One region of the Shinella agrisoli genome, then DNA from elsewhere that is predicted to be linked to it. Evidence: predicted binding sites of a transcription regulator. Region 1 holds the regulator's gene; each other region holds the start of a gene.
What was found. Region 1 encodes LexA, which represses DNA repair genes until DNA is damaged. Its sites were predicted from a motif close to TGTTCNNNNTGTGTTCNG; they were not measured.
Positions count from the first base shown of each region.

Region 2: ACIIOY_RS00575 (ribonuclease T2 family protein) is a predicted target of LexA. The motif match lies at 1,166-1,183, and genes of this name have one in related genera.
Region 3: ACIIOY_RS06745 (dehydrogenase) is a predicted target of LexA. The motif match lies at 970-987, and genes of this name have one in related genera.

Region 1 is NZ_JBJIEP010000013.1:83,546-85,807, reverse strand. Features, by position in the region: gene ACIIOY_RS14940 (molybdopterin molybdotransferase MoeA) at 1-563, shown strand, start outside; gene lexA (transcriptional repressor LexA) at 658-1,380, shown strand; gene ACIIOY_RS14930 (ComEC/Rec2 family competence protein) at 1,371-2,262, opposite strand, start outside.
Region 2 is NZ_JBJIEP010000001.1:126,796-129,057, reverse strand. Features, by position in the region: gene ACIIOY_RS00585 (DMT family transporter) at 1-68, opposite strand, end outside; gene ACIIOY_RS00580 (alpha/beta fold hydrolase) at 65-1,024, opposite strand; gene ACIIOY_RS00575 (ribonuclease T2 family protein) at 1,201-1,953, shown strand; gene ACIIOY_RS00570 (hypothetical protein) at 2,086-2,262, shown strand, end outside.
Region 3 is NZ_JBJIEP010000005.1:199,666-201,927, reverse strand. Features, by position in the region: gene ACIIOY_RS06750 (DNA polymerase III subunit epsilon) at 177-779, opposite strand; gene ACIIOY_RS06745 (dehydrogenase) at 1,065-1,262, shown strand; gene ACIIOY_RS06740 (hypothetical protein) at 1,285-1,764, shown strand; gene ACIIOY_RS06735 (hypothetical protein) at 1,769-1,990, shown strand; gene ACIIOY_RS06730 (hypothetical protein) at 2,140-2,262, shown strand, end outside.

The DNA.
Region 1 (2,262 bases):
TCGGCATCGTCGGCGACGACAGGCAGGCGATGCTCGAGGCCGTGCGCCACGCCCTCACCCTCGACATCGACGTGCTCGTCACGCTCGGCGGCGCCTCGGTCGGCGATTTCGACCTCGTCCAGCCGGTGCTCGGCGAGGCCGGCATGGCGCTCGATTTCTGGCGCATCGCCATGCGTCCCGGAAAGCCGCTGATGGTCGGCCGCCTCGGCGCCGTCCAGGTGGTCGGCCTTCCCGGCAATCCCGTTTCCAGCCTCGTCTGCTCGCTGATCTTCCTCGAACCCCTCGTCCGCCGCCTCGCCCGCCTGCCCGAAAGGAGCCGGCTGCGCGCGGCGGTCGCCGCGGTGCCGCTCCAGCAGAACGACCGGCGGCAGGACTATGTGCGGGCGCGAATCGCCCGCGGGCCGGGCGGCGAACTGCTGGTCACGCCGCACGACAGGCAGGATTCCTCGATGATGAAGGTCTTTGCCGCGTCGGAGGGCCTGCTCGTCCGCCCGCCGCACTCGCCGGCCGCGCAGGCGGGCGCCGCCTGCGAAATCCTTCTCCTGCGCGAACCTGACGCCTGAGCCCGTATTATTGTTTCACGAGCCTCTTGCGGAACACATATGGAACAGATAGTGTCTGTTCTGGATTTGTTTCACGATTCTGGTTGGAGAGGCCATGCTGACGCGCAAACAACAGGAACTCCTCCTGTTCATTCATGAGCGTATGAAGGAGTCCGGCATTCCCCCGTCCTTCGACGAAATGAAGGACGCGCTGGATCTCGCCTCGAAATCCGGCATCCACCGCCTCATCACGGCGCTGGAGGAGCGCGGGTTCATCCGCCGCCTGCCCAACCGCGCGCGGGCGCTGGAAGTCATCAAGCTGCCGGACGCCTATTCGTCGAGCCTCCAGCCTCGCCGCGGCTTCTCACCGGCCGTCATAGAAGGCAGCCGCGGCAAGCAGCCGCTGCCGTCCGCCCCGCAGCAGCGCATGCCGGCGCAGGCGGACATGTCCGCCTCCGTTTCCGTGCCGGTCATGGGCCGTATCGCCGCCGGCGTGCCGATCTCCGCCATCCAGAACAACACCCATGACATCACCGTGCCCGCCGAGATGATCGGCAGCGGCGAGCATTACGCGCTGGAGGTCAAGGGCGATTCGATGATCGAGGCCGGCATCCTCGACGGCGATACGGTCATCATCCGCAATGCCAGCACCGCCAATCCGGGCGAGATCATCGTGGCGCTGGTCGACGACGAGGAAGCCACGCTGAAGCGCTTCCGCCGCAAGGGCGCCTCCATCGCGCTCGAAGCCGCCAATCCCGCCTACGAGACCCGCATCTTCGGGCCGGACCGCGTGAAGATCCAGGGCAAGCTCGTCGGCCTCATCCGCCGCTACAACTGATTGCCGGATTCGGCTTCGAACCGGCCGCTCCGCCAGTCGTAGGTGCGGTGCCGCGACCAGGGCCGGTCGAGCGTCTCGACGGCGGTCGTGATCCGGGCCGCGGCCAGGGGCGAAGCCGTCGCGGCGCCCGTGGGCGTGATTTCCAGAGCCCCTGTCCGCCGCAGGTGCCGCGCCGTCACCATCCGGGCGCCGGAGCGGCAGGCGTCGAGCCGCAGGGCAAAGGATACGACGACGAGGTCTGCGGCATCGCAGGCCGTGCCGAGGAAGGCGACGTCCTCCAGCGCGACAATCCGCCAGCCGCTCGGCGAGACGGCGGCGCAGAACGCCTTTGCTTCGCAGACGAAGCCGTTACGCTTTCCCGCCGCCTCGAAGGCCGCGGACATGGCCGCTTTCGCCTTCTCCCGATCCGCCCTGCGGCGCGGCCTCTTCTCGCTGGAAGCTGCCGCGCCCTCCTCTGCCTCTTCCACCGTCAAACCTGCCGTCTTGCGCGTCTCCGGCTTGACGAGCGCGCCGAGCCGAAGCGCGCGGCGCCATTGGTCGTAGATGAAGTCGGGCGGTCGTGTCCGGTTCGTCGAAACCCCGCCGTCGCGCAGGACGGCGACGAGTCGGCCGTCTTCCGAGACAAGCACTTCGGGCATGCTGCGGCTGCCCGGCCAGCAGGCGGCGCCGATTCCGAGGACGATGAGCAGCGTGCCCAGGTGGCGCAGCCGCGTGCGCAGGATGCAGACCAGCCCGCCGCCGACGCCGACCAGGAGGAAGGCAAGCGGCGGTATGCGGCCGGTAACGATCTCCCCATTCCAGCCGGAGACCCAGTTCGACAGCGCGATCATCCATTCGATGCCCTTGCCCATGATCGCGAAGGGCACCGCATCGAGGCCGAAC
Region 2 (2,262 bases), on a different contig from region 1:
GAGAGCACCATGAGGAAAAGCCCGAGGCCGACCTCGTGGCGCAGCGGCGTGACGGCGGATGTGCTCATGTGTGTTCCGGGATCCGGCGCCTTTTCGCGGCGACCCGCCTCAACCAGCCTGCGAAGGCGTCGATGGCGGGATCGCGCAGCGCCGGGCTTTCGTTCAGCGTTTCGTGACGCATGCCGCGATAGACGATCGCGTCGACCTCCTCAAGCCGCGATTTTTTCAGCCGCTCGGCAAAGGCCAGCACCGCCCGGCCGCGATCCGTCGCCGGATCCTCGTCGCCGCCGGCAAGATGGACCGGCAGGCCTTTCGGCAGGCGGGCGATACCTTTCCCGGAGGCGCCGGCGAAGGTGACGGCAAAAATGTCGATCCACATGGAGACGTTGACATCGAAGCCGCAGAGCGGATCGGCGATGTAGGCGTCCACCTGCGCCGGATCGTGCGACAGCCAGTCGAAGGCCGTCCGGCGATCCGCGATGGACCGGCCCCAGGCGCCGAAGGTGAGGCGGGGCAGGAGGCTGCTCGGCACATCCGAGCCCTTCAGCATCCGTTCCGCCGCCAGCAGCACCTGCGCCAGCCGCCCGGCAAGGCCCGGCTCGAGATTGGAGTTCCAGACGGCGAGGGCGTCGATATCGGCCGGGTAGGCCTCGGCAAAGGCGAGCGCCAGCAGCCCGCCCATCGAATGGCCGAAGAGCACGACCGGCAGGCCCGGATGCCGGCCGGCCGCGAACGCGCGCACGGCGCGCATGTCTTCGAGCACGCGCTCGATGCCGTTCCTCGCCGCGAACTGGCCGCGCGGCGCATCCGGCGCGGTGGTGAAGCCGTGGCCACGGTGATCGTGGGCGTAGACCGCGAAGCCCTCCGCCGCGATGCGCGCTGCGAAATCCCCGTAGCGGGCGCTGTGCTCGGCAAGGCCGTGGCTGAGAAGAAGGACGCCGCGGGCCTCGCCGGGCGCCGGCTCGTGCCGCAGCGCAAGCATCGCCCCGCTGGGGCTTTTCAGCGTCTCGACCTCTGAGAACACGGCCATTTCCTCCCGTTTGGCAAAGGTCAACGCGATTTGCCATGCAAAGACAATGGGATGCGGCGTGTATTTCTTTATTCGTTCCCGTATTTCGGGATTTTCCCGATTCCTGGTTGCGTTTTTTGGATTTTTGGTTGTATATGATCTTGTTTTGTTCTCTTTCTCGGGAGCCGGTCATGAAGACGAAAGCTGCCTTGTCCTTCCACGTCGCCTTTTCCTTTCTCGTCGCGTGTGCCTGCCTTTTCCTGGGGGCCGGCCTTGCGCGCGCCCAATCCGCGCCGGCGGGCGGCGGGACGCGCGAGATCCTGTCCGTCAGCTGGCAGCCGGGCTATTGCATGGCGCGCCCGAAGAGCCGCGGCTGTGCGGACTTCTCCGCGGCATCGCCCGCCGCAAGGCAATTCTCGCTGCATAGCCGCTTCCAGGCGCGCAAGAGCTATTGCGGCATCGAAGCCGATCTCAAGCAGCAGGCGCGCAAGGGCAAGTGGACGGATCTTCCCGAAATCGCGCTCGCCTCGGGCACGAAGAAGCGCCTGCTTACGGCCATGCCCGCGGCGCGCATCGGCCTCGACAGGCAGCAATGGCTGAGAAGCGGCAGCTGCATGGCCGCTTCGGCGGAAACCTACTACAGCCGCTCGCTGGATCTCCTCGATGAGCTCAATGCCTCGCCGGTCCGCACGCTTTTCACCGGCAAGGCGGGCGGCAGCGTGACGCTTGCCGAGGTCCGCGCCGCCTTCGACGCCGCCTTCGGTTCCGGCGCCGGCGAGCGGGTGCGCCTCACCTGCCGCAAGGCGGGCGGCAAGACCGTCGTGACCGGCTTCACCATCGGCCTTGCGTCCGGCGAGGGTGCGCTGGCAACCCTGATCGCCGGCTCGTCCCCGACGAAATCCCGCTGCACCGGCGGGATGACGGGGGAAGGGCCGGCGGGATGACGGGCTGGAACGGCCGGGAAAGCTTTCATCGGCCGGCCGGCAGCGGAAACGCGTGGCTTGAAGCCCGAACAACCCAAAATTAAGCGAAGCCGCGTTAGAGTGCGGACATATCGGTAACAAGGGGGGCAGGGCATGACGGATAGTCTTACCGGGGAAGCCTGTCGTGCGGCTCCCTCCGAGAGGCTGTCCGGACTGCAGGCTTTCGGTCTGGTTTTTTGTACCGCTCTCATCCTTGTCCTGGCGGATATGGCTGACGGTGTGCGTTTTCACGCCGACGTCGACGATGAACTGCGCGCATTGCAGATTGCC
Region 3 (2,262 bases), on a different contig from region 1:
GGACCCGGTCGAGCGAACGAGGGCGCTCCCGGGTCCTTTTCTTTGAACAAGCAGGCCGACCGGCATCTGACTGCTCCGGGCCAAAACGCTCGCAGGAGCCGTCAGCGCCCCGCAGCCGCGCTGCTTCCGTTCATGGCGGAGCCCCTGCCGGGTTCTGCCGTTGGGTTGCAGGAGCCTTATAGTCCAGCGTTGAATTCACAGACGTTTCCGCACAGAATTAGCCTCAACAAATGGGCATACCCACGGGCGTCGTCGATTGCACGATGGCTATGGTCATGGCCTCCGAACCAGGCCGCCGGATAGTTTTGTCGGTTGCAATGCTGATACCCCCAACCGGTTTTTGCCATTATGAGAGACGGGATATCTACGCCTGCACCATAAGTCAGGCCCGGGACACGAGGGCGGTAGAAGAGACGACGTCCCGTAAACTTTTGCAGGTACCAGTCGACCCAGGCCCCGTCAAATGAGAGAGGATGAGCCGCAAATACGGGGGTGCCGGGTCTTTTCGCGACCCAATCTGCCCAGGCGTGGATGGCGGCTTCCGGTCGCAGTTGGTCCCTCGTTGCCTCGTGCCAGGCAGATGGATGCGTTCGCCACCACCTCATTGTGTCGGCATCCTGCACGGCTTCCGGTAGAGGCTTGAGATTGACGGTGAACTCTCCCTGATCCTCACCGCTCTCACTTTGGGCGACCGAAGCAAGGCTCAGCATGGAATGGCGCCCTGGATCAGGGCCATCCGCTTCGATGTCCGTCACGATAAAACTAAGTCCCTGCTTCATTGTGTTACCTGCTCGTTTGACGCCGAGCCTCCGATACGGACAAGAACATCTGCAAGCAAGCCTCTTACGGGAACACCGGCAATCCGCTTGGGCGTAGCAAGCGCTGTCGGCCGAGGTTGCTGGATGGGAGCCTGTGTCGAGCGCATTCGCCTCGAACTTGTCCGTCGTCGATATTGACTCTGACCAGATCGAGAACATATTGAGAACAAGCCGGCGATGCGGACGCCAAATCTGAAACCAAGGGGATGATGCCTGCTGTGGCATGAGACACAGGAGAACGATGACGTGCGCCCGCTTGAAAAACACGATGAGAACCGAACCGAGATCGATGACGCGCTGGCCTGGCACGACGGGAACGCGCGGGCAGCGATCGCCACGCTGCTCGCGGACTGCGCCTATCTGCGCTGGCAGCTGGAGCTTGCAGGGCGGGCGATGAGCACCGGGTTCACCCGAGGCTGGCGACCCAAGGCAGACCGTGAATGACGCCGTCGACCGAGATAGGCGCATGCAATACGCTCCAACACCACGGCCTCCCGCCAAGGGGCTCGACGGCGAAGACAACTATCAGATACTGGTCTTCGACCGCGAGGGCGGAAACTTCCTGGGCTGCGCGCTCAAGACGGCCATGAATGGGATCACCGCCCAGGGATGGAAGGACGCCATCCAGAAATATCCCGGACGCTATCTGATCGAGGTGAACGGTCCGTACGTGCTGCGAGCCGCGACGGCACCCGTCGAAGCCCCGGATGGCCGTCTTAACGGAGCTGGCCAAATCTGCCTTTCGGACCTACCGCAATGGTACGGCCTCAGAGGGGAATGCGCCTGCGGCAAGCGCGCGGAAATCGACCGATATCACCCTAAAATCCAGAAATGGAAGGGCTACCCGCTCGACAAGATCGGCGAAAAGCTGAACTGCACAGCATGCGAAAATGCGGGCCGACCGAGAGGACAAATCAAAATCGAACCCTACAAGCTGCCGAGGTGACACGATGTCGAGACTCGCCTACACGGACCACATGGCTACAGACGATAAAGCAGACACCAACCAGCACGTCCCCGAAGAGCACTATTGCGAAGAGCCCGGCTGCGCCGAATGGGGCGGCTTCGGGCTCGCGCGCAGCAAGGGCGAGCCGGTGCGATGGTGGTGCTGGGAGCACTACCCGTACAAGGAACCCGGGTCGACGCGCTCGAGCGGCACCTTGCAGGCTTAGCAGACCCGCCCTATCTTCCGGTCCGCGACCATGAGGAGACAGCCTTGATGCCTGACCTTGCATTCATCGTTACGACTGGCCTTGTCGCGTTATCGGCCGCAGCCAGCGTTGTCATCTCCATTGCCCGTCCGTTCGTCGATCTCTGAGCCATGTCCGAATATCCAGACCTTATCGAGGCATTCAGGCGAGCGCCCGTCACCTACCTCGCCTCTGCCGCGTCGCGCGACGGAACGCCGATCGCCGCCAAGGATGATGATGGTGAGGTCCATCTG